3 regions of the Saccharopolyspora sp. NPDC002578 genome follow, and region 2 is predicted to be linked to each of the others. Evidence: riboswitches for the same ligand, from Rfam matches in the RefSeq annotation. Region 2 holds a riboswitch; each other region holds the start of a gene.
What was found. A riboswitch is a leader RNA that binds a small molecule or an ion and turns the genes downstream of it on or off. The one in region 2 is predicted to bind cobalamin.
Positions count from the first base shown of each region.

Region 1: linked by a shared signal. The riboswitch ahead of cobN (cobaltochelatase subunit CobN) and the one ahead of ACWD38_RS15420 (ribonucleoside-diphosphate reductase subunit alpha) in region 2 are both predicted to bind cobalamin.
Region 3: linked by a shared signal. The riboswitch ahead of metE (5-methyltetrahydropteroyltriglutamate--homocysteine S-methyltransferase) and the one ahead of ACWD38_RS15420 (ribonucleoside-diphosphate reductase subunit alpha) in region 2 are both predicted to bind cobalamin.

Region 1 covers NZ_JBSFWJ010000022.1:19,013-28,363, forward strand. Annotated here, with positions in the region: gene ACWD38_RS13395 (cobalt-precorrin-6A reductase) at 1-621, shown strand, start outside; gene ACWD38_RS13400 (precorrin-2 C(20)-methyltransferase) at 609-2,171, opposite strand; gene ACWD38_RS13405 (precorrin-8X methylmutase) at 2,168-2,833, opposite strand; gene cobG (precorrin-3B synthase) at 2,830-4,260, opposite strand; cobalamin riboswitch at 4,858-4,991, shown strand; gene cobN (cobaltochelatase subunit CobN) at 5,114-8,728, shown strand; gene ACWD38_RS13420 (Imm1 family immunity protein) at 8,950-9,351, opposite strand, start outside.
Region 2 covers NZ_JBSFWJ010000028.1:16,650-26,870, reverse strand. Annotated here, with positions in the region: gene ACWD38_RS15440 (helix-turn-helix domain-containing protein) at 1-431, shown strand, start outside; gene ACWD38_RS15435 (DUF397 domain-containing protein) at 391-588, shown strand; gene ACWD38_RS15430 (hypothetical protein) at 720-1,193, shown strand; gene ACWD38_RS15425 (ribonucleotide-diphosphate reductase subunit beta) at 1,277-2,350, opposite strand; gene ACWD38_RS15420 (ribonucleoside-diphosphate reductase subunit alpha) at 2,383-5,193, opposite strand; cobalamin riboswitch at 5,316-5,542, opposite strand; gene ACWD38_RS15415 (bifunctional metallophosphatase/5'-nucleotidase) at 5,751-7,454, shown strand; gene ACWD38_RS15410 (helix-turn-helix domain-containing protein) at 7,457-8,833, opposite strand; gene ACWD38_RS15405 (DeoR/GlpR family DNA-binding transcription regulator) at 9,041-9,802, shown strand; gene ACWD38_RS15400 (AAA family ATPase) at 9,889-10,221, shown strand, end outside.
Region 3 covers NZ_JBSFWJ010000006.1:10,577-20,797, reverse strand. Annotated here, with positions in the region: gene ACWD38_RS04965 (TetR/AcrR family transcriptional regulator) at 1-524, shown strand, start outside; gene metE (5-methyltetrahydropteroyltriglutamate--homocysteine S-methyltransferase) at 643-2,931, opposite strand; cobalamin riboswitch at 3,059-3,297, opposite strand; gene ACWD38_RS04955 (FG-GAP repeat domain-containing protein) at 3,504-4,124, shown strand; tRNA gene ACWD38_RS04950 (tRNA-Arg) at 4,373-4,446, shown strand; gene ACWD38_RS04945 (DUF5994 family protein) at 4,746-5,183, shown strand; gene ACWD38_RS04940 (hypothetical protein) at 5,252-5,419, shown strand; gene ACWD38_RS04935 (fatty acid desaturase family protein) at 5,416-6,456, shown strand; gene ACWD38_RS04930 (cytochrome c oxidase assembly protein) at 6,637-8,679, shown strand; gene ACWD38_RS04925 (single-stranded DNA-binding protein) at 8,838-9,275, shown strand; gene ettA (energy-dependent translational throttle protein EttA) at 9,404-10,221, shown strand, end outside.

The DNA.
Region 1 (9,351 bases), on a different contig from region 2:
GTGCGCGATCCGAAGCTGCCCGCCGGGGAGGTCCGCGTCGGCGGGTTCGGCGGCGCCGACGGGCTCGCCGCGTGGCTGCGCGAGCACCGCATCGACGCGGTGGTCGACGCGACGCACCCGTTCGCGCGGGTCATCACCGCCAACGCCGCACGCGCCTGCGCGCTGGCGGGCACGCCGCTGCTGGTGCTGCGCCGTCCCGCGTGGGAAGCGGAACCGGGCTGGCACCTGGTGGGCTCGCTGGACGAGGCCGCCGCCGCGCTGCCGGGGCTCGGCGAGCGGATCTTCCTCAGCACCGGCCGCCAGGGCGTGGGCCGGTTCGCGCACCTGGACCTGCGGTTCCTGCTGCGCGCCGTCGACCCGCCGGACCCGCCGCTGCCGCCGCACCTCACGACGCTGCTGGCGCGCGGACCGTTCACCTTCGACGACGAGGTGGCGCTGCTGCGCGAGCACCGCATCGACGTGCTGGTCACGAAGAACAGCGGCGGCCCGATGACCCGCGCGAAGCTCGACGCGGCGCGGGAGCTCGGCGTCGCGGTGGTCGTGGTGCAGCGGCCACCCGAACCGCGGGTGCCCGCCACCACCGTCGAGGAAGCGCTGGAACGCCTGCGTCACGCCGGGTAGCGGCGCGGGGTGAACACCGCGCCACCGACCGCCCTGGTCGTCGACGAGCCGATCACCAGCAGGCAACGCATGTCCACATCGGACGGATCGAGGTCGCCGAGTTCCACCGTCCGCACGGATTCCTGCGGCCCGCCCACGTCCCGCCCGATGATCACCGGGGTCTCCGGCGCGCGGTGCTTGAGCAGCGCGTCGCGGGCGGCGCCGACCTGCCAGGTCCGGCTCCGCGACGCCGGGTTGTAGATCGCCATCGCCAGGTCCGCCTTCGCCGCCGCCTCCAAGCGCTCGACGATGATCTCCCACGGCTTGAGCCGGTCCGACAACGACAGCACGCAGTAGTCGTGGCCCAGCGGAGCGCCGACGCGGCTCGCCACGGCCTGCGCGGCGGTCAGGCCGGGCAGCACCCGCACCGGGACGTCGGTGAACCGCTCCTCGGTCGCGACCTCCAGCACGGCGCTGGCCATCGCGAACACGCCCGGATCGCCGGAGGACACCACCACGACCCGCGAACCGCGCCGGGCCAGGTCCAGCGCGAACTCGGCGCGCTCGGCCTCGACCCGGTTGTCCGAGGCGTGCTTGCGCTGGCGCGGATTGGTCGCGAGCCGGTCCAGGTAGGGGCCGTAGCCGACGAGGTCGTCGGCGGCGGCGACGGCGGTGTGGGCCTCCGGGGTCGTCCACTGCGGACCCGCGGGGCCGAGGCCGACGACCACGACCTCGCCGATGCCGGGCTCGCGCGCCGCGGCGGGCGCGGATTGCTCAGTCGTGGCAGGGGAAACCGGGACGCCGGTCGCGTCCGTCAGGTTCAGCGGGCTGCCCGAGTTCACCGGGCTCGGCAGCAGCGCCAGCGAGAAGTACGGCACCGACGCCGGATCCACCTCGGCCAGCGGCAGCAACCGCTGGCGCTCCGTGGTGGCGCGCTCCACGAAGTACGCCTCGTCGAGCCGTCCCGCCTTCTCGAACGCCTCCTTCACACCGTCGAAGGTGCGGCCCAGCTTCATCACCGCGGCCGCGTCCGTCGAGGCCAGGTGCTCGGCGAGCTTGTCCGGCTCCAGCGTCCCCGGCAGCACCGTCAGCACCTCGTCGCGCTCCGCCAGCGGGCGCCCCAGCATCGCGGCGGCGCCGCTGACGGAGGTCACGCCGGGGATCGCGGCCACGTCGAACCGGCCCACCAGGCGCTTGTGCATGTGCATGTAGGAGCCGTAAAAGAACGGGTCGCCCTCGCACAGCAGCGCCACGGTGCGCCCGGCGGCGAGGTGCGCGGCGAGGCGTTCGGCGGCCTCGGCGTAGAACTCGTCGATCGCGCCCTGGTAGCCGCCGGGGTGGTTCGTGGTCTCCGTCGTCACCGGGTAGACCAGCGGTTCCTCGACCTGACCGGCCCGCAGGTACGGCTCGGCGACGGACCGCGCGATGCTGCGGCCGTGCCGGGCGCTGTGGTAGGCGATCACGTCGGCCTCACCGATCAGCCGCGCCGCCTTCACCGTCACCAGCTCCGGATCTCCCGGTCCGAGCCCGACGCCGAACAACCTGCCTGCCTGCTCCACGGTGCTGCTCACTCCTGTTCGCTCGCGATCGCGTTGATGGCGGCCACCGCCATCGCGCTGCCACCTCGGCGGCCGTGCACCACGAGGTGCTCCAGCTCCGGGTGGTCGGCCAGTGCCTGCTTGGACTCGGCTGCGCCGATGAAACCGACGGGCAGGCCGAGCACGGCGGCGGGCTTGCCCGCTCCGGCGTCGACCATCTCCAGCAGCCGGAACAGCGAGGTGGGCGCGTTGCCGACGGCCACCACCGCGCCGTCGAGCCGGTCCCGCCACAGCTCCATCGCCGCCGCGCTGCGCGTCGTGCCGAGCTCCTGCGCCAGCTGCGGCACCTGCGGGTCGCCGAGGGTGCAGAGGATGTCGTTGTCCGCCGGGAGGCGACGCCGGGTGACGCCCGCGGCGACCATCGCGGCGTCGCAGAACACCGGCGCCCCGGCGCGCAGCGCTTCGCGGGCGGCCAGGACCGCGTTCGGCGACCAGGCGATGTCGCGCACCAGGTCGACCATGCCGCAGGCGTGGATCATGCGGACGGCGACTCCGGCGACTTCCGGTGGCATGCCGTCGAGTTCCGCTTCGGCGCGGATCGTCGCGAAGGAGCGGCGGTAGATCTCCGCGCCCTCCCGGATGTACTCGTAGCCACCGGTGCCCTCGGCCCCGGCTGGATTGCGTCCGGTACTCACACTGCCCTCCGTGCCGCTTCGAGCGCGGCGGATAACTCGCCGGCGGGTTCGCCGCCGACCTCGTAGCCGGCCTCGGTGGCCAGCACTTCCACTCCTCGTCCCGCCGGTCGGCCGCAGCGGCGCGAGCAGCCCGCCCAGTGCACCGGCAACGCGCCGGGCCGGGCGGCGCGCGCCGCGTCGGAGCGCACGTCGGCGAGGGATTTGGCGCAGCCGGGGCTCCCGGTGCACGCGGTGACCCCGGCCAGCGGCGCGGCGGTGTCCACCACGAAACCGGCTCCGTCCATTTCGGACAGCAGGGTCGTCGCGTCGTGCTCGGGGATTCCGGGCAGCAGCAGGGTGCGCCACGGCGTGAGCCGCAGCGGGCGGTCCAGGGCGGCCAGCGCCGCGACCTGCTCGGCGTTCAGCCTGCCCAGCGGGGCGCCCAGCGCGAGGCTCACCCGGCCGTCGCGGCGGTGCAGGACGCCGAGATCGGCGTGGGTGGCGACGGGCTCGACGGGACGACCCGGACCGGAGTGGCACGTCGTTGCGGGAGAAGACCCGACGCCGCCGGCCGGTTCCCCCACGCCGGGGGCGGAACCGGCGCGTTCAGCGGCACCGCTCGCGCTGATGGGCCGCTCGGTGCGTTCAGCCGATCCGCCGGCTGCGGCAGGAACGGTCCCGGCACGCTCAGCGGAACCGTCCGTGCCGGGAGCAGATCCGGTGCTGTCAGCGGACTCCGCGCCGGTGTCGGCGATCGGCGCACCGTCCTCCGCCGGGCCCGGTTCGGCGATGACGCGCGCGGCGATCAGCCGGGGACCGTCGGTGAGTTCGGCGAGCCGCCAGCTCGCCGACTCCTGCCGCCGCCGTTCCGCGAGGAACGCCTCCGCCGCGAGCACCGCGGCGCGCGCCGCGTCCGCGGTCGCGACCCGGATTCCTTCGTCCGCACCGGACAGCAGCACCGCGACCGAACCGTCCGCCGGGGCGAGCCCGATGTCGGCGGCGAGCCCGGCGACGTCGCCCCGCCCGTCGTCCACGGTGAACAGGAACCGCCCCGGCAGCTCCGCGAGCGCGGGCGCCGCGCACAACCGCCGGTCGAGCTCGGTCGACACCGCGTGCACGTCCAGCGACCCCGCGTCGTCGCAACCGGTGTAGGGCGAGGCGATGATGTTGCGCACCCGCTCGTGCGTCGGCGAGGGCAGCAGGCCCGCGTCGGCCAGCGTCGCCGCGAACTCCGCCACGGCGTGCGGCGCGAGCCCGCGGACCTGGAGGTTCGCCCGCGAGGTCAGCTCCCAGCCGCCGTCGCCGAGCTCCGCCGCGGCGGCCAGCGCCCGCACCTGCCGCGCGTCGAGCCGCCCGCCCGGCACCCGGACCCGGGCCAGGCCGCCGTCGGCGGCCTCGTGCACCCGCAGCGCGCCGGGGCACGCGTCCGGTTCGGCTCGTGGCGGCACGGTTCTCCCCGCTCTCATCGCTCGTGGTCGGTCGGAACTCCCAGCGCACGGCGCGGGTCTCCGGTGGTGCGCGGCCCTGGGCGCGCACCGGCGGTCGTCGATACTACGGCCAGGCCTCGTTGCGGACGCAAAACGCGATGTGCCTCACCACAGCCACCCCCGACCCGGCGGCCTCCCCCGCACGACCGCCCCGCGAACCCCGGCCGGACCTTGTTCAAGCCCTCGCAATTTCGCGAGAAATCGAACGCCCCCGGCGTGCCGGACACCCCATGTGGACAACTCGTTTCCCCTGATCAGAAGTGGTTCCACGGCCGGGATCAGGAACGTTCACCTCGATCGGGTCGTTCGATTTCTCCCGAAATTGCGGGAATCGTCCACAACGTGACGAGTGGGGGCGGCGTGCGGGGGTGCGCCGGTGTCGACCGAGTTCGCGGTGAGGGGATTCCTCGGCGAGCGCTCGTGTCCGGTGGGTGACCGTCGCGCGAGCGTTCCGCCGAACGGCGCGGTGCCACGTGCGTGATCTCTCGCGCACCAGCGCAGCAGGCCACTTGACGAACGATCGCCCCGTTGCGGAGAGTGGTCGACGGCGACGAGTGGAGGAAGCCGGTGCGAGTCCGGCGCGGTCCCGCCACTGTCACCGGGGAGCGGACTCCGCACAACGAAGGTCACTGCCCGCGCACGTGCGCGGACGGGAAGGCCGGAGCGAGCGCCGATCCGGGAGCCAGGACACTCCGCGCCGCCACCGCCCGGTCCGACACCGGGTGCCGACGACTCCGGGGCGAGGACCCCGAGGAAGGTTGACCATGCGTCCTGTCCGCATGCCCGCGTCCCTGCTCAGCCGGGAGCGTGCCGCATGATCCTGCTGCTGTCCACATCGGACACCGATCTGCTCAGCGCACGCGCCAGCGGTGCGGACTTCCGCCTCGGCAACCCGGCCCGGCTCGGCGTGGACGACCTGCCGCCGCTGCTGGAGGGCGCCGACCTGGTGATCGTGCGGCTGCTCGGCGGCCGCCGCGCCTGGGAGGAGGGCCTCGACGCGCTGCTCGCGGGCCCGCGCCCGGTGGTGGTGCTCGGCGGTGAGCAGGCCCCGGACGCGGAGCTGATGGAGTGCTCCACCGTTCCCGGCGGCGTGTGCGCGCAGGCCCACGCCTACCTCGCGCAGGGCGGCCCGGAGAACCTGACGCAGCTGTTCAACTTCCTGTCCGACACGGTCCTGCTCACCGGCCACGGCTTCGAGCCGCCGGTGGAGACGCCGAAGTGGGGCTTGTTGGAGCGCGAGCCGCGCAACGCCGAGGGCCCGAAGGTGGCGGTGCTCTACTACCGGGCGCACCACATGGCGGGCAACACCGCGTTCGCGCACGCCCTCTCCGACGCCATCGAGGACGCGGGCGGCCGGGCGATGCCGGTGTTCTGCGCGTCGCTGCGCGCCCCGGAACCGGGCCTGCTGGACACGTTGCGCCAGGCCGACGCGCTGATCGTGACGGTGCTCGCGGCGGGCGGTACGAAGCCCGCGACGGCCTCGGCCGGTGGGGACGACGAAGCGTGGGACGTGGGCGCGCTCGCCGACCTGGACGTGCCGATCCTGCAGGGCTTGACGCTGACCTCCAGCCGCGAAGCGTGGCAGGACAACGACGAGGGCCTGTCCCCGCTGGACATGGCCACGCAGGTCGCGGTGCCCGAGTTCGACGGTCGGCTGATCACGGTGCCGTTCTCGTTCAAGGAGAACGACTCGGAGGGCCTGCCGGTGTACGTGGCGGACCCGGAGCGCGCGGCGCGCGTCGCGGGCATCGCCGTGAAGCACGCCCGGCTGCGGTACGTGGAGCCGAAGGACAAGCGCCTGGTGCTGATGCTCTCGGCGTACCCGACGAAGCACTCCCGCATCGGCAACGCGGTCGGCCTGGACACCCCGGCGAGCGCGGTGGGCCTGCTGCAGCGGCTGCGCGAAGCCGGTTACGACATCGGCCCGGAGGACGGTCCGGACGCGCTGCCCGGCGTGGCCGCGCAGGACGGCGACGCGCTGGTGCACGCGCTGATCGCCGCCGGTGGCCAGGACCCGGATTGGCTCACCGAGGAGCAGCTGTCCGGCAACCCGGTGCGCATCCCCGCGAAGCGCTACGCCGACTGGTTCGCGACGCTGCCCGACGACCTGCGCGAGAGCATCGAGGGTCACTGGGGCCCGCCGCCCGGCGAGCAGTTCGTGGACCGCTCGCACGACCCGGACGGCGAGATCGTGCTGGCCGCGCTGCGCGCCGGCAACGTGGTGATCATGGTGCAGCCGCCGCGCGGCTTCGGGGAGAACCCGATCGCGATCTACCACGACCCGGACCTGCCGCCGAGTCACCACTACCTGGCCGCCTACCGCTGGCTGACCGACGAGTTCGGCGCGCACGCCATGGTGCACCTGGGCAAGCACGGCAACCTGGAGTGGCTGCCCGGCAAGACGGCGGGCATGTCGGCGTCCTGCGCGCCGGACGCGGCGCTGGCGGACCTGCCGCTGATCTACCCGTTCCTGGTCAACGACCCCGGCGAGGGCACCCAGGCGAAGCGCCGGGTGCACGCGACGCTGGTGGACCACCTGGTGCCGCCGATGGCGCGGGCGGAGAGCTACGGCGACATCGCGAAGCTGGAGCAGCTGCTCGACGAGCACGCGCAGATCTCGGCGATGGACCCGGCGAAGCTGCCCGCGATCCGCAGCCAGATCTGGACGTTGATGCAGGCCGCGAAGTTGGACCACGACCTCGGGCTGGACGAGCGCCCGCACGAGGCCGAGTTCGACGACATGCTGCTGCACGTCGACGGCTGGCTCTGCGAGATCAAGGACGCGCAGATCCGCGACGGCCTGCACGTGCTGGGCGCCGCCCCGAAGGGCGAGGCGCGGGTGAACCTGGTGCTGGCGATGCTGCGCGCCCGGCAGGTGTGGGGCGGCCAGAGCGGCGCGCTGCCCGGCCTGCGCGAGGCGCTGGGCATGTTGGAGGACGGCAGCGTCGCGCGCGGCACCGTGGACGACGTGGAGACCTCCGCGCACGCCCTCGTCTCCGGCATGGAGGAGCACGGCTGGGAGCTCGGCGCCGTCGTCGAGGTGTGCCGTTCGGTGCTGGGCGACGCCCCGGACGACGTGGTGCGGGTGCTGGAGTTCGCGGTCGCGGAGGTGGTGCCGCGCCTGGACGCCACGACCGACGAGATGGGTGCGACGCTGCACGCCCTCGAAGGCGGCTACGTCCCCGCCGGGCCGAGCGGTTCCCCGCTGCGCGGCCTGATCAACGTGCTGCCGACGGGCCGCAACTTCTACTCGGTGGACCCGAAGGCGGTGCCGAGCAGGCTCGCCTGGGAGACGGGGCACGCCATCGCGGATTCGCTGATCGAGCGCTACCTCGCCGACACCGGCGAGTACCCGCGTTCGGTGGGCCTGTCGGTGTGGGGCACCTCGGCGATGCGCACCTCCGGTGACGACATCGCGGAAGTCCTGGCGCTGATGGGCGTGCGGCCCACGTGGGACGAGGCGTCGCGGCGCGTCAACGGCCTCGAAGTGATCCCGCTCGACGAGCTGGGGCGTCCGCGCGTGGACGTGACGGTGCGCATCAGCGGTTTCTTCCGCGACGCGTTCCCGCACGTGGTGACGCTGCTCGACGACGCGGTCCGCAAGGTCGCCGCGCTCGACGAGCCGGACGAGCAGAACTTCGTGCGCGCCCACGCCCAGGCGGATCTGGCCGAGCACGGCGACGAGCGCCGCGCCACGACGCGCATCTTCGGTTCGAAGCCCGGTGCCTACGGTGCCGGTCTGCTGCCGCTGATGGACAGCAAGAACTGGCGCGACGACACCGACCTGGCCGAGGTGTACGCGGTGTGGGGCGGTTTCGCCTACGGCCGCGGCCTGGAGGGCACGGAGGCGCGCGGCGACATGGAGTCCGCCTACAAGCGCATCTCGGTGGCGGCGAAGAACGTCGACACCCGCGAGCACGACATCGCCGATTCCGACGACTACTTCCAGTACCACGGCGGCATGATCGCCACGGTCCGCGCGCTGACCGGCAAGGCGCCGGCGGCCTACATCGGCGACAGCAGCCGCCCGGACGCCATCCGGACGCGGTCGCTGACCGAGGAGACCTCGCGAGTGTTCCGCGCCCGCGTGGTCAACCCGCGCTGGCTGGAGGCGATGCGCCGCCACGGCTACAAGGGCGCGTTCGAGCTGGCGGCCACGGTGGACTACCTGTTCGGCTACGACGCCACGACGGGCGTGGTGGGCGACTGGATGTACGAGAAGCTCGCCGAGACCTACGTGCTCGACGAGGAGAACCAGAAGTTCCTCACCGAGTCCAACCCGTGGGCGCTGCACGGCATCACCGAGCGGCTCCTGGAGGCGGCGAACCGGAACATGTGGGAGTCCCCGAACCCGGACACCCTCGCCGCCCTGCACGAGGTCTACCTCCAGGCCGAAGGCGACCTGGAGGACGGCCCGGCGAAGGGCTGAGCGGTTTCAAGTGAACGGCCCGGTCGTCCGATCCGCTTGGACGACCGGGCCGTTCACCGCTTACCCCGAACCGTCCCGCTCGGCGAGGCCTGCCAACGCCGGAGGCAACGAGCCCGTGTGCAGGACGCCGAGGCGTTGGGTGGCTCGGGTGAGGGCGACGTAGAGCTCCGCCGCGCCGCGCGGGCCGTCGGCGAGGATGCGCTCCGGTTCGACGACACCGGTTATCTCTCGGCGTCACCGTCGTTGAGCAACGCGTGCAGCGCCTCCGGCGAGATCGTTTCCTCGACGGGGAATGCGCTCGCGCCGTAGGGCTGCCACTCGACCACCGTCGGCCGGGCACCCGTCCTGGCGAACTCGTCTGCCGCGTCGATCACGCTCGCCGCGTCGATCTCCGCACCCGCTGGAACCGGAATCTCCGTCGCCCCGTAGACGACCGGTTCGCCGTTCGTCCCGCCGCTGGTCACCTCGGCGTCGCCGTACAGGTCCCACAAGCACACGCCCCGCCCGGCGCGGAACCCGACGACGAGTTCCGCGCCGTCGGGGTGGACGAGGTAGACGACGACATGGTCCGTGGTGCGCTGCTCGTTCAACGTCGCCCGTACGTCGGTGGCGTCGAGCGGCGT
Region 2 (10,221 bases):
ACACGATCAGGAGGAGCGACCCGGTGCCCTACCTGGCGCTCATCGGGGAAGCCTCCCTGCGGCAGGTGATCGGTAGTCCGGAGATCATGACCGAACAGCTGCAGCATCTGATCAACGCCGCGAAGTTGCCGAACGTGGATCTGAGGATCCTGCCGTACCGAAGTGGATGGCATCCGGCGTTGGAGGGGCCGTTCTTCTTCATCGAGACCGAATGCGGTCTGCCGGTGGTTCAGCTGGAGAACAGGCGCTCCGGCCTCTTCCTGCACGACGGGCCAGATGTTGAGATCTATCGGCAGGCCATCGATGTGGTGGTTCAGGCTGCGATGGGTCCGGCGGAATCGGCCGAACTCATCGCGCAGGTGAAGAACGAGCGTGAAAGGTACGAGGACGATGCCAGAAGTTCCCTCGCGGTGGCGGAAATCGAGTCGTAGCCAGAACACGACGGCGTGCGTTGAAGTCGGTTTCACGACGACCGGCTCGGCGGCCATACGTGATACCAAGGACCGTGCGGCCGGGTACTTCCTTGCTGATCCTGGGCAGTGGTCGGAATTTCTCTCAGCGCTCAAATCCGGCCGCTACGAGTGCTGATCCGCTCGTCCTGACGAGTGTCGGCGTGCACGGGCCGGGTCGGGCTCCCCGTCGCTGGGTGCGGCGGTCGGCCCGATGGTCCGTGCGCGGTGTGGTCATCACTTGAGCACGATGGAACGGAAGGGGAACAGGTGCGCATCGGGATCACCGGGCACACGAATCTGACCGCGGAGACGAGTCGTCTGGTGCGCAAGGCGCTCGAAGCCGAGCTCGCCGGACGTGCCGATGTGGTCGGCATGAGCTGCCTCGCGCGCGGCGCCGATCAGATCTTCGCCCGCGTCGTGCTCGACGGCGGCGGGACGCTGGAGGTCGCGCTGCCCGCGGCCGACTACCGCGAACGGAAGGTGCAGCCGGACAACCTCGCCACCTTCGACGAGCTCATCGCCGAGGCGAGCACCGTGCGCACCATGCCGTTCGCCGAGTCGAACAGCGCTGCCTACATGGCCGCCAGCGAGCACATCCTCGACTCCGCCGACGCGGTCTTCGCAGTGTGGGACGGACGACCGTCCCCCGGCCAAGGTGGCACCGCCGACGTCGTGGACGCGGCACGGGAACGCGGCCTGCCGGTGACCGTCGTGTGGCCGGAAGGCGCCGAACGCGACTGACGTGCATCCGCACCGCGATGTTCGGCCCGACCTGGAAGCGGGCGGGCCGCCCACCGGTTGGATGGGCGGCCCGTCGGTTTCGCTCAGTCCCAGGTGAGGGATGAGCCGGACTGGTACTCCGTCACTCGGGTTTCGAAGAAGTTCTTCTCCTTCTTCAAGTCCATCGCCTCCGACATCCACGGGAACGGGTTGTCGACCTCGGCGAACACCGGCGCCAGGCCGAGTTGGGCGCAGCGGCGGTTGGTGATGAAGTGCATGTACTGCTCGCACAGCTCGGCGTTGATGCCGAGGATGCCGCGCGGCATCGTGTCGCGGCCGTAGGCGACCTCCAGGCGGCACGCGTCGGTGAGCATGCCGCGCACCTCCTGCTGGAACTCCTCGCTCCACAGGTGCGGGTTCTCCAGCTTGATCTGGTTGATGCAGTCGATGCCGAAGTTCAGGTGGATCGACTCGTCGCGCAGGATGTACTGGTACTGCTCGGCGATGCCGACCATCTTGTTCCGCCTGCCCAGCGACAGGATCTGCGCGAAACCGGTGTAGAACCACATGCCTTCGAAGATCACGTAGAAGGCGATGAGGTCGCGCAGGAACGCCTGGTCGCGGTCCGGGCCGCCGGTGGCGAACTCGGGGTTCTCCAGGTTCTGGGTGTGGCGCAGCGCCCACTCGTCCTTCTCCGAGATGGAGGGGATCTCGCGGTAGGCGTTGAACAGCTCGCCCTCGTCGAGGCCCAGGCTCTCGCAGATGTACTGGAACGTGTGGGTGTGCACCGCCTCCTCGAAGGCCTGGCGCAGCAGGTACTGGCGGCACTCGGGGTTGGTGATGTGCCGGTACACGGCGAGCACGATGTTGTTGGCCACCAAGGACTCCGCGGTCGCGAAGAAGCCCAGGTTGCGCTTGAGCATCAGCCGCTCGTCGTCGGTGAGCCCGTCGCGGGAGCGCCACAGGGCGATGTCGGCGTGCATGGAGACCTCGGTGGGCATCCAGTGGTTGTTGCAGCCCGCGAGGTACTTCTCCCAGGCCCAGCCGTACTTCAGCGGCAGCAGCTGGTTCACGTCGGCCTGCGCGTTGATCATCGCCTTGTCGTCGACGTTGATCCGGCCGGCGCCGCGGTCGATCTCGCCGAGGCCGGTGGCGTCGGGGGTGTGCAGGGAGGTCATCGGCACTCCAGGGGTCGTGGTCGTCGAGGCGGTCACTGGCAGGCTTCGCACTCGGGGTCGTCGATGGCGCAGGCCTGCGGGGACGCGGCGGGCGCGACGGGGGAGACGGCGTTGAGCTTGCCGTCGGTGCCGCGCAACGTGGACTTCTCCACGTGCGTCGCGCTGCTCGACCGCAGGTAGTAGGTGGTCTTGAGGCCCTTGCGCCACGCGAGCCGGTACAGCTCGTCGAGCTTGCGGCCGCTGGGCGCGGCCATGTACAGGTTCAGCGACTGCGCCTGGTCGATCCACTTCTGGCGGCGCGACGCGGCCTCCACCAGCCACCGCGGCTCGATCTCGAACGCGGTGGCGTACAACGACTTCAGCTCGCCGGGCACCCGGTCGATCGGGGCCAGGTCGCCGTCGAAGTACTTCAGGTCCTGCACCATCGCCTCGTCCCACACCCCGGCGGCCTTGAGATCGCGCACCAGGTCGGCGTTGAGGACGGTGAAGTCGCCGGACATGTTCGACTTCACGTACAGGTTCCGGTACAGCGGCTCGATGGACTGGCCGACGCCGCAGATGTTCGAGATCGTCGCCGTCGGCGCGATGGCCAGCACGTTCGAGTTGCGCATCCCGTTGGCGCGCACCCGCTCCCGCAGTCCGTCCCAGTCCAAAGTGGACGAGTGGTCCAGGTCGACGCCGGTTTCGCGGGCCTGCTCCAGCAGCCGCAGCGAATCGATCGGCAGCACCCCCCGGCTCCACAGCGAACCCTCGAAGGACTCGTACCGGCCGCGCTCGGCCGCCAGGTCCGAGGACGCGCCGATGGCGTGGAAGCTGATGTGCTCCATGCTCAGGTCCGCGAACTCCACCGCGGCCTGCGAGGACATCGGGATGCGCTGCGCGAACAACGCGTCCGAGAAGCCCATCAGGCCCAGGCCCACGGGGCGGTGGCGCATGTTCGAGGTCCGCGCCTCCGGGATCGTGTAGAAGTTCACGTCGATCACGTTGTCCAGCATCCGCACCGCCGTGCGGGTCGTGCGGCGCAGGCGCTCCACGTCCAGGCCGTCGGGCGTGACGTGCCGGGCCAGGTTGATCGAACCGAGGTTGCACACCGCGACCTCGTCGCCACCGGTGTTCAGCGTGATCTCGGTGCACAGGTTCGAGGAGTGCACCACGCCGGTGTGCTGCTGCGGCGAACGCAGGTTGCACGGGTCCTTGAAGGTGATCCACGGGTGACCGGTCTCGAACAGCATCGTGAGCATCCGCCGCCACAGGTCCACCGCGCGGACCCGGCGGAACACCGCCAGCTCACCGCGCTCGGCGGCGGCCTCGTACTCGCGGTAGCGCTCGGCGAACGCGGTGCCGTAGAGGTCGTGCAGGTCGGGGACCTCGTCCGGGGAGAACAACGTCCACTGCTCGTCGGCCTCCACGCGGCGCAGGAACTCGTCCGGGACCCAGTTCGCCGTGTTCATGTCGTGGGTGCGCCGCCGGTCGTCGCCGGTGTTCTTGCGCAGGTCGAGGAACTCCTCGATGTCCACGTGCCAGGTCTCCAGGTACGCGCACACCGCGCCCTTGCGCTTGCCGCCCTGGTTCACCGCGACCGCCGTGTCGTTGGCGATCTTCAGGAACGGCACCACGCCCTGCGAGGAACCGTTGGTGCCCTTGATGTGCGCGCCGGTGCCCCGGACCGGGGTCCAGTCGTTGCCGAGACCGCCCGCGTACTTCGACAGCAGCGCGTTGTTGCTGATGCCGTGGAAGATCCCGTGCAGGTCGTCGTCCACCGTGGTCAGGAAGCAGGACGACAGCTGCGGGCGCGTCGTGCCCGAGTTGAACAAGGTCGGCGTCGAGCACATGAAGTCGAACGACGACAGCAGGTCGTAGAACTCGACGGCGCGCGCCTCGCGGTCGTCCTCGCGCAGCGACAGGCCCATCGCGACCCGCATCAGGAACGCCTGCGGCAGCTCGAACCGCACGCCCTGCTCGTGCAGCAGGTAGCGGTCGTAGAGGGTCTGCAGGCCGAGGAAGCCGAACGCGATGTCGCGGTCCGCGTCCAGCGCGGCGCCCAGCCGGGCCAGGTCGAACCGCGCCAGCTCCGGGTCCAGCTGCTCCAGCTCGATGCCGCGGCGCACGTAGTCGGCGAAGTAACCGGCGTAGCGGTCCCGCATCTGCACCTGGTCGGCCTCGGCGGGCTCGTCCGCGACGAAGCTCAACGCCTCCCGGCGCAGCTTGTCCAGCAGCAGCCGCGCCGTGACCAGCGAGTAGTTCGGTTCGCCCTCGACGAAGGTGCGGGCGGCCATCGTCAGCGACTCGGCGAGCTCGGCGGAGCCGATGCCGTCGTAGACGTTGCGCCGGACCTCCCGCAGCACCCGATCCGCGTCCACATCGGACAACCCGGAGCAGGCCTGCTCGACGACGGTCGACACCCGGGCCCAGTCCAGCGGCACGCGGATGCCGTCCGGGCGCGTCATCGCCAGCTCCGGCGCGGTGTCCGCGGCCTGCTCCGGGGTCTCGCGGGCCTGGGCGTGCTGCTCCCGGTAGAGCACGTAGGCGCGGGCGACGCCGTGGTGGCCGCCGCGCATCAGCGCGAGCTCCACCGCGTCCTGGATCTGCTCGATGTGCACCAGGCCCTCGGGGCCGGCGTGGCGCAGCACTCCGCGCGCGGCCTGCTCCGACAACTCCGCGACGACCTGGTGCAGCCTCGACGACGAGGCGGCCGAATCCCCCTCGGCCGCCAGGAACGCCTTGGTCAGCGCCACGGAGATCTTCGTTTCGTCCCAACCGGAAACGGTCCCGTCGCGCCGCAGCACCCGCACTCCCGCGGGTACCGCGGTGGCTGCTGACGGCCGGGTCGTGGACTCGGTCACTGGCTCTCTCCCTCGCAAGCTCGGACACCTGCCCGGGACGGCTCGGAGCGTGCGAGGACCGCGGCGCGCACGGCACCGCTCGTCCCGCGACCCTCCCGCGAGGTCCCGGACGGCGCGCACCCCTCGTGCGCGCACCGATGGCAGGTCTTCGGACTCACGGGCACCCGGCGTCCTCGACGCCGGACCTACTGGCCGTCGCTTCCCGAGCATCGCGCTCAGTGCTGCACCACCTCTGGAGGTGGTGACGGCGGTCGTTCCCGTTCACCGCTGCGGGGCAGTCCCGGACTCGCACCGGGTTCCCTGTTGTCACACCGGGCGATCCCGGTGAACCATCAGCGGGCGCCACACTACATCTAGCGTTCGGCGCTGATCCGGACCCCATCATCGTCGGCGTGGCGGAAGACTTGTTGATGTCGCACGCATCACCCGGACGGGGAGCGCGAGGTTCGTGCGGGACCAAGTCCGAAGCGGTGTGTGATGCGGATTCGCTGGTGGTCGCGGCCGTCGTTCGGGCAGACTCCTGTTCCGAGATCACCGGTCCGGAAGGAACTCCGATCATGCGCGCCTCCCGCGTGCGACGCGGACTCGCCGTCGTCGCCACCGCCCTGGCCACCGCCGCGATGGTCCCCGGCGCCGCCGCCGGGCAGGCGCCGCCGCGACCGGACACCACCGACGTGCGGCTGATCACCTTCAACGACCTGCACGGCAACCTCGAACCGCCCACCGGCTCCTCCGGCGAGGTCGAGCTGCCCGACGGCTCCGTCGTCGAAGCCGGGGGAGCGGCCTACCTCGCCGCGCACCTCGACCGGCTGCGCGCGCAGGCGCCGAACTCGCTGGTGCTCTCGGCGGGCGACAGCGTCGGCGCCTCCCCGGTGAACTCCGCGCTGTTCCACGACGAACCCACCGTCGAATTCCTCAACTCGCAGGACGTGCGCGCGCACGTCGTCGGCAACCACGAGTTCGACGAGGGCTACGCGGAACTGCAGCGGTTGCAGAGCGGTGGCTGCCACCCGGAGGACGGCTGCCGGTTCCGGGATTCCTTCGAGGGCGCGCACTTCCCGTACCTCGGCGCGAACGTGTCCTTCGAGGACGGTTCCCCGGCGCTGCTGCCGTTCACCGTGCAGGTCTCCGGCGGCGTGCCGATCGGCGTCATCGGGGCCACCTTGGAGGAACTGCCGAGCGTGGTGAGCCCGGAGGCCGTCGAAGGACTGCGGTTCGGCGAGGAGGTCGCCGCCATCGACCGCACCGCCGACGCGCTCGACCGCTTCGGCATCAAGGCGCAGGTCGTGCTGCTGCACCAGGGCGACGAGGCCACCGGCGGCGGACCGGACTCCTGCGAGCTCGAACCGGGCGGCCCGGCGACGCGCATCGCCACCGAAGCCTCGCCGAAGGTCGACGCCGTGTTCAGCGCGCACAGCCACCAGCAGTACAACTGCACCGCCACCGACCCGGCCGGGGCGCCGCGCCCCGTCGTGCAAGGAGCCTCGTTCGGCCGGTTGCTCTCGGTGCTCGACCTGAGCATCGACCGCGCCACCCGCGACGTGGTGCGGGAGCGGAGCTCGGCGCGCAACGAGATCGTCACCCGCGACATCGCACCCGACGCGGAGACCGTCGCGCTGGTGGAGGAAGCGCGGGAGAAGGCCGCGCCGATCGCGAACCGCGCCGTCGGGACGATCACCGGTGACCTGCTCAAGGCCGCCGCGCCGTCCGGGGAATCCGCGCTCGGCAGCGTGATCGCGGACGCCCAGCTGGAGTCGACCGCGGCCGGTGGCGCGCAGCTGGCCCTCACCAACCCCGGCGGCGTCCGCGCCGACCTGCCGCACGCCTCCTCCCCGGCGGGTGAGGGCGACGGCGTGGTCACCTACGGCGAGGCGTTCGCGGTGCAGCCGTTCGGCAACATCATGCAGACGATCACGCTCACCGGCGCGCAGCTCAAGAACGTGCTGGAACAGCAGTGGACACCGGAGGGCGCCACGATCCTGCAGGTCTCGGCAGGAGTGCACTACGAGTACTCCGAGTCCGCGCCGATCGGCTCGAAGGTGTCCGGGCTGACGCTGCACGGCGAACCGGTCGCTCCCGACGCCCTGTACCGGGTAGCGGTGAACAACTTCCTGGCGGCGGGCGGCGACGGCTTCACCGGTTTCGCCGAAGGCACCGACGTCACCGGTGGTCCCGTGGACCTCGACGCCCTGCTCGGCTACTTCGCCGCCCACCCCGGCGTCGTCCCACCGGCACCGGACCGGATCACCGCGACGGACTGACGTCACCGGCGCACGGCGCGGGGCGCGATCACCGAATCTATGCCCTGCGCGAGTTCCTCCGCGCAGTCGTGCCAGGGGTGCCGGGAGTTCGCGATCTCCGCGCACCGGGCCCGCAGCCCGGCGAGGCGGCCGTGCAGCCGCGCGCTGCGCACGCCGCCCGCGAGCAGCACCGAACGGCGGCCGTGGCGGATCGCGGCACCGTGGTCGCCGAGGGCGAACTTCGCCTCGGCGAGGCTCGCCAGCTCGAACACCGCCGAGCGCACCTCGCCCGGTGCGCGCGCGGCCACGGCGCGGGACAGGTGCAGCGCGGCGGATTCGAACTCGCCCATCGCGAGCTGTATCGACCCGGTCATGCCCAGCAGGTCCGCCTCGCCGAACCAGCGGAACAGCGGGTAGTCCGCGTCGATCTTCGCCGCCGCGTGCAGCCCGCGGCCGTGGTCGAGCAGGCGGCGCACCGAGTCGCCGCGTTCTCCTTGCGCGGCGGCCCACGCGGAGTTGAGCTGCAGCACCGAACTCACCAGCGCCGAGGATTCGGCGCGGATCGACCCGAGCTGGAACAGCTTCAACGCCGAGTTCGCGTCCCCGAAGTGCAGCTCGGCGCGGCCCGCGGCGTAGAGCGTCCGGGCGATCGCCAGCGGGTCGGCGCCGTCGCGGCCGAAGTCCAGCGCCCGCCCGAAGTGTTCGTGCCCGCTGGCCAGCAGCCCGTTCTCCACGGCGGTCCAGCCCGCGGTGGCGTGCAGCTTGCACAAGGTCGCCAGCAGCTCGGAGCGGACGCCCTCGCGCATCGAGGACTCCAGCATCAGCTCGGCGCGCCGGGTCGCGGCGGCGACGGTGCCGTACTGCCCGACTCCGCCGTAGCGCTGGTCGATCCTGCGCAGTGAGCCGATCAGCTCGTCCAGCGCCGCCACGTCCGACGCGCCGACCCGGCCGGGCGGGGTGCGCAGGAGGTCGGGGTACCGCAGCTCGGCGGGCAGCCGGAGCGCGGATTCGGCCGGTTCCGAGTGGGAGCCGAGCACGAGGGAACCGGCGTAGGACAAGAACTTGCGGCGCTTGGTCTGCTCGTCCTCCTCGTCCGGCGCGACGTCGGAGGCGCCGCGCTCGGTGGTCGCGGGCCGCTGCTCGCCGGCGAGTCCCATCCAGCCGCGCGGGATGCCGAGCCCGGTGGCGATCCGGGACAGCAGTTCGTAGCTGCGCACCGCGCGCCCGTTGAGCACATCGCTGACCTCGCTCTGCGCCTGCCCGGTGAGCTGGGCGATGCGGCTCTGCGAGACGCCGTGCGCGCGCAACGCGCGGTAGACGGTGCCGATGTCGCGCACTGCGAGGGCGTCGCGGACCTCGGCGCACCGCCAGACCGCCGACGGGATGTCCTCAGTTGGCACCGGGCCACCCTATACTTAATGTGATCATCCGAATGCGGAGAGTAAAAAGATCACCGGATCGGATCTCCCGCGCTTCGCAACCCCGCAGCGCCCCGGCGAACGCCAAGCAAAGCAACAAGAAACCACATCCGAGCATTGTGCCCGCGTGCTCGGCGCCGGTAATCTCCGCCGGACCGGGGGATCTCACGGCGGGAGAGCGAAGCGGTCATGTACGCCGAAGAACGGCATTGGGCGATTCTGGAGCTGGCCCGCAAGGAAGGCCGGGTCGACGTCGCAGCGCTCGCGACCCGCTTCGACATGACCACCGAAACCGTGCGCCGCGACCTCACCGTGCTCGAACGCCGCGGCGTGCTGCGCCGGGTGCACGGTGGCGCGATCCCGGTGGAGCGCTTGGGTTTCGAGCCGAACGTGCCCGCCAGGGACTCGGTGATGACCGCGGAGAAGAACCGCATCGCCAAGGCGGCGCTGGAGCTCGTGCCGGAGGAAGGCGCCATCCTGCTCGACGCGGGCACCACGGTGGCCCGGATGGCGAACATCCTGCCGACGGACCGGGAGCTGACCGTGGTCACGCACTCGCCGACGACGGCGCTGACGCTGTCCGGCCGCGGCAACATCACGCTGATGCTCGTCGGCGGCAGGCTGCGCGGGCGCACGCTCGCGGCGGTCGACGGCTGGGCGCTGCACGCGCTCGGCGACATCTACGTGGACGTCGCGTTCATGGCCACCAACGGGCTGTCCCTGGAACGCGGGCTCACCACGCCGGATTCGGCGGAATCGATGGTCAAGCGGGCGGCGATCTCGGCTGCCCGGCGCACCATCGTGCTGGCGGATCACACCAAGGTCGGCAACGACCACTTCGCGCGGTTCGGCGAGCTGGCCGACGTCGACACGCTCATCACCGACGACGGCCTCGACGAGCAGGTCGCCGACGAGATCCGCCGGGCCGGGCCGCGTGTCGAAACGGTCTGAACCGCGCGGCACCGGGACGGCCCGGTGCGCGTGCCACGAAGTCGATGCAGTCCGTCCGCCTGGGGGCAGATCGGAAGGAGCCCCGCATGGTGGCTGATCAGCTCGTGCAGGCAGGCCCGCCGGGCGACCTCGTCGGCAGGGACGACGAGCTCGACCGGATCGCCGAGGCCGCGCGGCTCGCGGCCACCGGGCGGGGACGGGCCGTGCTGCTGCGCGGACCCGCGGGCATCGGCAAGACCGGCGTGCTGCTGAGCGCGCTGGAACGGCTCGGCGACAGCGCCACCCGGACGCTCACCGCGCACTGCCCGGAGACGGGCTCCGGTGCCTACCGCACCGTCCGCGCCCTGTTCGCCTCGTTGCAGGGCACCGAGTTCGAGGGCAGCGCCCGGCTCGCGCTGCCCGCGCTGGCCGCGGAGCAG
Region 3 (10,221 bases), on a different contig from region 2:
TCTGGACCGAGCACGGTTACGACGCGGTCGGCTGGAGCGACATCGCGGAGGCGACCGGGGTCAGCGTGCGCACGCTCGTCCGGCACTTCTCCCGCAAGTCCGAGATCGCGTGGGTCGGCGTGCCCGCCGCCACGAAGCGGCTCCGCGAGGCGTTGCGCGCCACGCCGGACGACCTCCCCGTCGGCGACGCGGTCCGGCGGAGCGTCCTGGCCTCGGTCTCGCACGACCCGATGCTGGCGTCCGCCGGTGTCGATTGGGTGCGCGTCGTCTACGCGCAGGAGGAGATCGCCGGTTCCGCCGGAGCCGCCTACCGGCCGTGGATCGAGGAACTCGCCGGGTACATCGCCGGGCGCGTCCCCGAGATCACCCGGGCGGCCGCGACGGCCGTCGCGAGCGGCTACCAGGCGGCGACGTTCGCGGCGCTCGTCGCCTGGAGCGAGGGCGGGGCGCGCGGCGACGCCGTGGCCGCGACCGACGAAGCGCTGCGATGGCTGGAGATTCCGCCCCGCCCGCGAACAGGGTGAGCCACCCGGATCCGAGCGGCGCGAGAAGGGAACGGCCCCGTCCGGTTGACCGGACGGGGCCGCACGAGGGGTGCCGGGGGCGGGAGCGGTGGGAACGACTACCGCCCCCGGCTTCGGATCAGCCGGAGGCCGGGCGCACGGCCTCCGTCGCGCTGATCACGTTCTTGAGCGCGGTCTCCACCTCCGCGTAGCCGCGGGTCTTGAGACCGCAGTCCGGGTTGACCCACAGGCGTTCCGCGGGCACCGCCGCCAGCGCCGCCTTCAGCAGGTCGGTGACCTCCCCGGCTTCCGGGACGCGCGGCGAGTGGATGTCGTACACGCCCGGCCCGACCCCGCGGGCGAACCCGACCGCGTTGAGGTCGTCGAGCACCTCCATGCGCGAGCGGGCCGCCTCGATGCTCGTCACGTCCGCGTCCAGCGCCACGATCGCGTTGATCACGTCGCCGAACTCCGAGTAGCACAGGTGGGTGTGGATCTGGGTGCTCTCGGCGATGCCGGAGGTGGCGAGGCGGAACGATTCCACCGCCCAGTCCAGGTAGTCCTGGTGCGCGGCGGAACGCAGCGGCAGCAGTTCGCGCAGCGCGGGCTCGTCGACCTGGATCACCCGGATGCCCGCGTTCTCCAAGTCCTTGACCTCGTCCCGGATGGCGAGCGCGACCTGCCGCGCGGTGTCGCCCAACGGCTGGTCGTCGCGCACGAACGACCAGGCGAGGATGGTGACCGGTCCGGTCAGCATGCCCTTCACCGGTTTCTCGGTGAGCCGCTGCGCGTACTTCGCCCAGTCCACCGTGATCGGCTCGGGCCGGGACACGTCGCCGAACAGGATCGGCGGGCGCACGCAGCGCGACCCGTAGGACTGCACCCAGCCGTTGTGGGTGCTCACGAATCCGTCCAGGTGCTCGGAGAAGTACTGCACCATGTCGTTGCGCTCCGGCTCGCCGTGCACCAGCACGTCGAGGCCCAGGTCTTCCTGCAGCCGGATGACGCGTTCGATCTCGTCCCGCATCCGCTGCTTGTAGGTGGCCTGGTCGATGCTGCCGGAGCGCAGTGCGGCGCGAGCCTTGCGCACGTCGGTGGTCTGCGGGAAGGAGCCGATCGTCGTCGTCGGCAGCGGCGGCAGGCGCAGCGATTTCCGCTGCGCGGCGAGCCGTTTCGCGTAGTCCCCGCGCTGGGCGTGCTCGGGTTTGAGCGCGGTGAGCCGGGCCTGCACCCGGTCGTTGCGCACCCGTTCGGCGTTCGCCCGGTCCGCGATGCGCCGGCGGCCGTCCTCCAGCTGCTCGGACACCGAGTCGCGGCCCTGGTGCAGCGCGCGGTCGAGGACGACGACCTCGTCGACCTTCTGCGCCGCGAACGCCAGCCACGACTTCACCTGCGGGTCGATGTCGGTCTCGGCTTCGACGTCGTAGGGCACGTGCAGCAGCGAGCACGAGGTGCTCACGGCCACCTCGCCCGCGAGGCCCAGCAGCGTCGCCGCTTTCGCCAGCGCCCCGTCCAGGTCGGTGCGCCAGATGTTGCGGCCGTCGACCAGGCCCGCGACCAGCGTCTTGTCCCGGAGCCCGGAGACCGACGGCAGTTCGTCGACGGTGCGTTGACCTGCGACGAGGTCCACGCCGAGCGCTTCGACCGGCGAGGACGCCAGCACGCCCAGCGCATCGCCGAGGTCGCCGAAGTAGGAGGCGACCAGGATCTTCGGGCGCTGCGCGAGCTCGCCGAGCCTGCGGTAGGCGGTGCGCAGCGCGTCCAGGTCGGCCTGCGAGCGGTCCGCGGCGAACGCCGGTTCGTCCAGCTGGACCCACTCCACGCCCGCGCGGTGCAGCTCGCCCAGCAGTTCCGCGTAGGCCGAGACGAGCTCGTCGACCTTGTCCAGCGGCCGGAACGACGCGGGCGCGCCGTCCCGCGGCTTCGACAGCAGCAGGAACGTCAGCGGGCCGACCACGACCGGGCGGGTCTTGACGCCCAGCTCAGCGGCTTCGTGGTACTGGTCCACCACGGTCTGGTCGGACAGCCGGAACGCGGTCTCCGGGCCGATCTCCGGCACGATGTAGTGGTAGTTCGTGTCGAACCACTTAGTCATCTCCAGCGGTGGCGCGGATTCCACGCCGCGCGCCATCGCGAAGTAGGTGTCGAGCGGGCTCAGCCCCAGCTCCGCGAAGCGGGGCGGTACCGCGCCGAAGGTGACGGCGGCGTCGAGAACCTGGTCGTAGTAGGAGGAAGTGTTCCCCGGCACGGAGTCCAGACCGGCATCGCGCAGCGAGCGCCACGCGTCGGTGCGCAGCGTGCGGGCGACTTCGCGCAGCTCCGGCTCACCGATGCGGGACTTCCAGTAGTTCTCCAGTGCCCGTTTCAGTTCCCGGTTCGGTCCGATCCTGGGATACCCGAGCACGGTGGATCCGATGGTGCTGGTCAACGCTCTCTCCTCGCGAGCTGGACGACAGTTCTGCGAGGTTCGGGCAGGCGTGATCGGCACCCGTCGCCGCGGACGGCGACTCGTCGACCAGGTCCTCCCGCGAGACCTCGCAACAGCGCGCGTCGCGTGGACGCGCGCACCGGCGGCAGGTCTTCGGACTCGTGGGCGTTCCCGGAGGACCGGGGTTCCTACTGGCCGTCGCTTCCCGAGCTCGCGCCCAGTGCTGTGACCGGTCTTCTCAGACCGGTGACGGCGTTCGTTCCCACTCACCGCTGCGGGGCAGTCCCGGATTCGCACCGGGTTCCCTCTTGCCTCGCGCAGCGCCGCTTTCGCAGAGCTGTGCGAACCACCAGCACTTCGGAGGCTACTTGCTTCTGGCGGGAAGACAAGGCCTTGACGTCCCGGTCACCCGGCGTGCACGTGGCCGCGCACGCGAGGATTTCCCGGCCCGGCGGGCAACCCGCGGCGCTCGGGAGCGTCTTCAGGACAGGTGGGGGGAGCGGTTCCCGTCCTGCCGAGCAGGTGGATTCGAGAGGGAGAAAACTGTGGGGATCAACGGAATTCGAGCAACCGTGAGCATCGGCGCGTTGGCCGCGGCGATGGCCCTGGCCCCGTTCGGCGTCGCCACCGCGGATTCGACCGATACGTCCACAGTGGACTTGAACGGTGATGGGACGCCGGACACCGCGACGCTGGCCGCCGTCGGTGACGGCTCGCGGCAGGTCCTCAAGTTCACAGTGGACGGACGCGTCACCGAGGCGACGCTGACCGGTGACGCCTACGCCGGTACGCGGCCCATGCGGGTGCTCGACGTCAACCACGACGGCAAGCAGGAACTGCTGGTGAGCGAGTCCGTCGGGGCGAACACCGAGTGGTTCGGCGTCTGGGATCTCGGCGCCGACGGCGCCCCGCGCGAGATGACCACTCAGGACGGTCGGCCGCTCAAGATCAACGAAGGTGGCGGCGTCGCCGCGCGGCTCGGCTACGAGTGCGCCCCGGCCGGGTCGGACGGCCGCGTGCTGATCACCCTCGCGGCGTCGAACGAGAGCCAGACGGCCGAGCCCGCCTACGACGGCAAGCGCGTCGCCTACGACGTGCGAGACGGCGTGGCCACCCCGGTCGACGAATACCCGTTCGCCGGGGTCGGCCAGGACGACCCGGTGCTGGTCGTGGAGCCCGGCACCTGCGCGTGACCGGACGCCGGGGCCGTCGTGCCGGATTGCGGCGCGGCGGCCCCGGCGCATCTCCGCCGATCGCGCGGCCGTGACTCCTTTGTGACCGTTCAAGGGCTTCGAGCGCCCGTCGCGGGGTCTGTTCCAGGGCTGAGTTGTCGATCAGCTTGCCGTTCGATACCGGCTCTGCAACGCCGATGGCGTCGGTACCACTGTCGACGGAGAGGCCGGTTACCCTGCTTCCTGCAGCTCACGTGAGCGATGCGCGGGCCCTCGTAGCTCAGCTGGACAGAGCAAAGGACTTCTAATCCTTAGGTCGCAGGTTCGAGTCCTGCCGGGGGCGCCTTTTCACCGGTCACCGGGGATGGGGAGAATCTCGACCAAGATCACCTCTGGACCCTACCCCGGTTGCGCGACGTAGTGGCGCGTAGTGGGTGGAGCGGGATCACCCGCGAGCCGCCGAAGAAGCGTAGGATCAGGGTACCGGAGGCGTTCGACTATCCGCGGTCTCGCGGGTGCCGCTTCGGGCGCACCACGATTGTCCGGCCCGATCGGGCTTGGGACGGGGGCGCCGAGATGACCTCGGTTCTGCTTGACTCAACATCCGCACAACACCGAACTACTTCCGCGCCGCGCTTGCAGATGAAGGCCGCGGGCGTCGCCCGCGACCGTTTCGACGGCGGCTGGTGGCCGCGCACCGCGGAGCCGGTCCGCGAGTTCACCGAACTGGTGTCCGCGCTCGGCGACGAGGTCGGGCCGGTCAGCCGCGTGTCCTACCCCCTCGCTACGTGGGGCGCGGTCGACCGAAAAATGATCATCGGAGGTCGGCTGGTGCGGTTCGACGGTTTCCGGGCCATGGACCCGCGCACCGTCGCGGTGATCGGTGCGGACCGTCGGCGGGCGAGCCTGCTGGTCGTGCCACCGGGCGCCGCTGACGGCGCGGCACGGGCGGCGCTGAGTTCGGCCGCCGGACTCGCGGGCCCCGATGACGCAGCCGTGCCGGTGCCGCTCCCGCAAGGGGCGGACGGTGCGGAGCAGCGGTGGGAGGCCGAAGGAGGCCGGGTGGCAGCCGTCCGCTGAGCGGTTCGGCAGTGCCACCCACCGGAGATCGGCCGAAGGTCGGCCGATCCAGCGCAAGAGGAGTTTCATTGACCAGTACCTACACCCCTTCGTCCACCGCCGACGGCGTCGAGCCCGCGGTGTTCAGCCACCCCGAGGACCAGCATCCGCCCGCCCGCCCGGTGGCAGGTGGGCGAACCGATCGTCGCTCCCGGGACATCCGCTTCTCCGAGCAGTCGGCCAACGCGGGTCGATGAGCGAGTCGCCGCCGAGTACCGGAGAACGCACCGGTAGCGAGTTCGCCGAGCTGTCCCGCGAGGTTCGCGAGGCGGGACTGCTGCGGCGCAGGCACGGCTACTACGGGTTGAAGATCGCGGGGAACCTGCTGGCGTTCGCGGGCCTGTGGACGGCGTTCGCCTTCCTCGGCGACAGCTGGTGGCAACTCGTCATCGCAGCGCTGCTGGCGGTCGCGTTCGCGCAGCTCGCCTTCATCGGCCACGACGCGGGGCACAAGCAGATCTTCCGGGGCCGCCGTCCCAACGACGTGCTCGGCACGGTGCACGGCGGCTTGGTCGGCATGAACTTCCAGCAGTGGGTCAGCGGGCACAACCGCCACCACGCCAACCCGAATCACGAGGAGCACGATCCGGACCTGGACGTGCCCGCCGTCGTGTTCACCGGCGCGCAAGCACGCCTGCGGACCGGTTTCCTCCGCTGGATGGCCAAGCACCAGGCGGTGCTGTTCTTCCCGCTGCTCACGCTCGAAGGTCTCAACCTGCACGTCTCCGGGATCCGGGCGGTGCTGAGTGGGGAGACGAAGCGCCGTCGAGTCGAAGGCGCGGTGCTGGCGACGCACGTCGTGCTGTACCTCGCGGCGGTGTTCCTGGTGCTCTCGCCCGGGCTCGCCGTCGTGTTCATCCTCGTGCACCAGGCGTTGTGGGGCGTGTACATGGGTTGCGCGTTCGCGCCCAACCACAAGGGCATGCCCACCATGACCGGAGACAAGATCGACTTCATGCGCAAGCAGGTGCTGACCTCGCGCAACATCCGCGGTGGGCCGATCACCGATTTCGTCCTCGGCGGGTTGAACTACCAGATCGAGCACCACTTGTTCCCGAACATGCCCAGGCCGCACCTGCGCCGAGCGCAGCCCATCGTGCAGCGGTTCTGCGCCACGCACGGGATCTCGTACACCCAGGCCGGAATCGCGCAGTCCTACCGCCACGTGCTGCGGCACCTGCACGAGATGGGCGCGCCCCTGCGGGCCGCCGACCGGGTGCGGCGCGCGGCTTGATGAACCCGCCGGTGCCGGGGCGGAACGTCCCGCCCGGCACGGGCGCCGGTGCGCGGGGCCGCCTGCGCTGACGACGCCGGTCCGGAGCCGGTGTCCGGGAACGAGCTGGGCACCGGGGCGGCGAACCGGTCACGGCGCACCCGAAATCGCAGGTCAGAGTGCAGAAGTTAGGCTCGTTCCGTGGCTTCTGAGACCGTTACGCCCGATCCGCGCACCAGGTCCACCACCGTCGGGATCTTGGTCGTCACGGCCGGGATCCTCGCCGCGGTGGTGGCCGCGGCGCTCACCGCGATGTCGGCGAGCGGCTCCTACGCCGCGTACGGGCTGCCCGATCCGGGAACGGTCACCAGCCTCGGGCTCCCGGTCGTCCGGGTGTTCGCCGAGGCCGGTGCGGTCGTCTGCATCGGCTCGTTGCTGCTCGCCGCGTTCGGCATCCCGGCGCGGCGCTCCGGGCCGCTGCTCGCCGACGGCTACGCCGCGGTGCGCACCGCGGGCTGGGCCGCGGCGGTGTGGTGCGCCGGTGCCGCGTTGCTCGTGCCGTTCACCGCCGCCGACGCCACCGGCCGCCCGATCCACGAAGTGCTCAGCGCCGAGGTGCTGTTCGGGCTCGTCGACGCCCTGGAAGAGGCCAAGGCGTGGCTGCTGACCGCGGGGATCGCGCTGGTGCTCGCCGTGGGCTGCCGGGTCGTGCTGTCCTGGGGCTGGACGGTCGTGCTCTTCGCGATCTCGCTGCTCGGCCTGTTCCCGGTGATCGCCACCGGCCACTCCGCCAGCGGCGGCGCCCACGACATCGCGACGAACAGCCTGCTGTTCCACCTCTTCTCGGCCACGTTGTGGGTCGGGGGACTGGTGGCGCTGCTGGCGCACTTGGCGCGCAACGGCGCGCACGCCGGGTTGGTGGCGCGGCGGTTCTCCCGGATCGCGTTGGTGTGCTGGATCGTCATGGCCGTCTCCGGCGTGCTGAACTCCTTCGTGCGGGTTGCGCCGGACCAGCTGGTCACGACGACCTACGGGCTGCTGGTGCTGGCCAAGATCGTGCTGCTGGCCGTGCTCGGCGTCATCGCCTACTTCCAGCGGGAGCGGGCGGTGCGGCGCGTCGAGGAGGGCGGGGACACCCTGCTGCGCCTGGGTGCGATCGAAGTGCTGACCATGTTCGCGACGATCGGGGTGGCCGTCGCGCTCGGCCGCACCCCGCCGCCCGCGGAGCTGGGAGCGGCCCCGGACCGCACGGAGCTGCTGATCGGCTACCCGCTGGACGGGGCTCCGACGGCGCTGAAGCTGTTCTTCGACGGCCGGTTCGACCTGGTCTTCGGCACCTTGTCGCTAGTGCTGGCCGGGCTGTACCTCTACGGCGTTCGCGTGTTGCGCCGCCGCGGCGACCGGTGGCCGGTGGGCCGGACCGCGGCCTGGCTGTGCGGTTGCGCCAGCATCCTGTTCGCCACGTCGTCGGGCATGGGCCGCTACGCGCCCGCGATGTTCAGCGTGCACATGGGCCAGCACATGATCCTGTCCATGCTCGCGCCGGTGCTGCTGGTGCTGGCGGGGCCGACGTCGCTGGCGCTGCGGGCCCTCGAACCGGCGGGGAAGGGAGCGCCGCCGGGAGCCAGGGAGTGGCTGCTGGCGTTCCTGCACTCGCCGGTGACCCGGTGGTTGACCAACCCGTTCGTGGCGCTGGCGTTGTTCGTCGGATCGTTCTGGGCGCTGTACTTCTCCGGGCTGTTCGACGCGGCGCTGCCGGAGCACTGGGCGCACCTGCTGATGAACGCGCACTTCCTGCTGGCGGGCTACGTCTTCTACTGGCCGGTGATCGGCATCGATCCCGCGCCGCGGCCGTTGCCGTCGCTGGCGAAGGTGGGGCTGGTGTTCGCCTCGATGCCGTTCCACGCGTTCTTCGGCATCACCTTGATGATGTCGAAGAACGTGATCGGGTCGGACTTCTACCGGGGCCTGTCGCTGCCGTGGGCGCCGGATCTGCTGGCGGACCAGAACCTGGGCGGCGGGCTCGCGTGGGCGTCGGGCGAAGTGCCGCTGGTGGTGGTGATGCTGGCGCTGTTGATCCAGTGGTCGCGCGCCGATGATCGGGAGGCCCGGCGCTACGACCGCAGGGCCGCCGCTGACGGGGACGCGGATCTGGTCGCCTACAACGAGATGCTGCGGCGGCTCTCCGGTGGTGATGCCGCCGGTTCGGGTTCATCGGGCTCCCAATCTCGTTCCGATGGGTGACCCACGAAGGTGGAGTCCGTTTCGATTCCCGGTGCGGTTGTCCACAGGCGCTCGATCTGTGCACAGATTGTGAAAACGGGGTAGCGCGGCGTGATCGCCGCGGCGCACTCTGGAGTCGGGCCGAGGGACGGCTCCGATGCTCCGAAGGGTGGGCCGTGATGTTCGAGACGACCGTGGCAGTGGTGGGGACCGTGCTCACCGAGCCGAAGATCCGGGAGACGTCCCGGGGTGAGCGGGTCGTCAGCTTCCGGCTGGCGGGCAATTCCCGGCGCTACGACAAGGAAGCCGAGAAGTGGGTCGACGGTGACCGCTTGGTGGTCACCGTCAACTGCTGGCGCCGGGTGGCCGACGGAGTGATCGGCATGGTGGGCAAGGCCACGCCGGTGCTCGTGTCCGGGCGGCTGCACACCCGCGAGTACGAGTCGGCAGGCGGCTGGCGCACCTCCGTCGAGGTGGAGGCCGCGGCCGTGGGGCTGGATCTGGCGCGGGGCAACCGTTTTCCCGGATCCGCGGATCGGCTCGCCGCCGAGCTCGATGTCGTCCAGGGCGAATCCGGGTTCGACAGGTCTCGGCCCGCGGCGGCAAGGAGCGGGTGACCTGCGGGGCTGCGGGGCGGTCCGGTGACCAGCGGTGAAGCCGGGCGAGCAAGGGACGTGCGCAGCCAGTGGAGCGGCAAGCGACGGCGGTGCACGGGCCGACACGGGTCGCAACTACGATTCAGGGCATGGCCGAGTTCATTTACACCATGAAGAAGGTGCGGAAGGCGCACGGGGACAAGGTCATCCTCGAGGATGCGACCATCCAGTTCCTCCCCGGTGCCAAGATCGGCGTCGTTGGCCCGAACGGCGCCGGCAAGTCGACCGTGCTCAAGATCATGGCGGGACTCGAACACCCGAACAACGGTGAAGCGTTCCTCTCGCCCGGTTACACCGTCGGCATCATGCAGCAGGAGCCTCCGCTCAACGAAGACAAGACCGTCCTCGGCAACGTCGAGGAAGGCGTCGGCGAGATCATGGAGAAGCTGCACCGCTTCAACGCGATCGCCGAGCAGCTCGCCACGGACTACACCGACGAGCTGATGGAAGAGATGGGCAAGCTCCAGGAGGACCTCGACCACGCGGACGCGTGGGAGATCGACTCCCAGCTCGAACAGGCGATGGACGCGCTGCGCTGCCCGCCGCCGGACGCGGCGGTCACCCAGCTCTCCGGCGGTGAGCGCCGCCGGGTCGCGCTGTGCAAGCTGCTGCTGAGCAAGCCCGATCTGCTGCTGCTGGACGAGCCGACGAACCACCTGGACGCCGAGAGCGTGCTGTGGCTCGAGCAGTTCCTGGCGACCTACCCGGGCGCGGTCCTCGCCGTGACGCACGACAGGTACTTCCTGGACAACGTCGCGGGCTGGATCCTGGAGCTCGACCGCGGGCGCACCTTCCCCTACGAGGGCAACTACTCCACGTACCTGGAGAAGAAGCAAGAGCGGCTCGCCGTGCAGGGCAAGCGCGACCAGAAGCTCCAGCGCCGCCTCAAGGACGAGCTGGAGTGGGT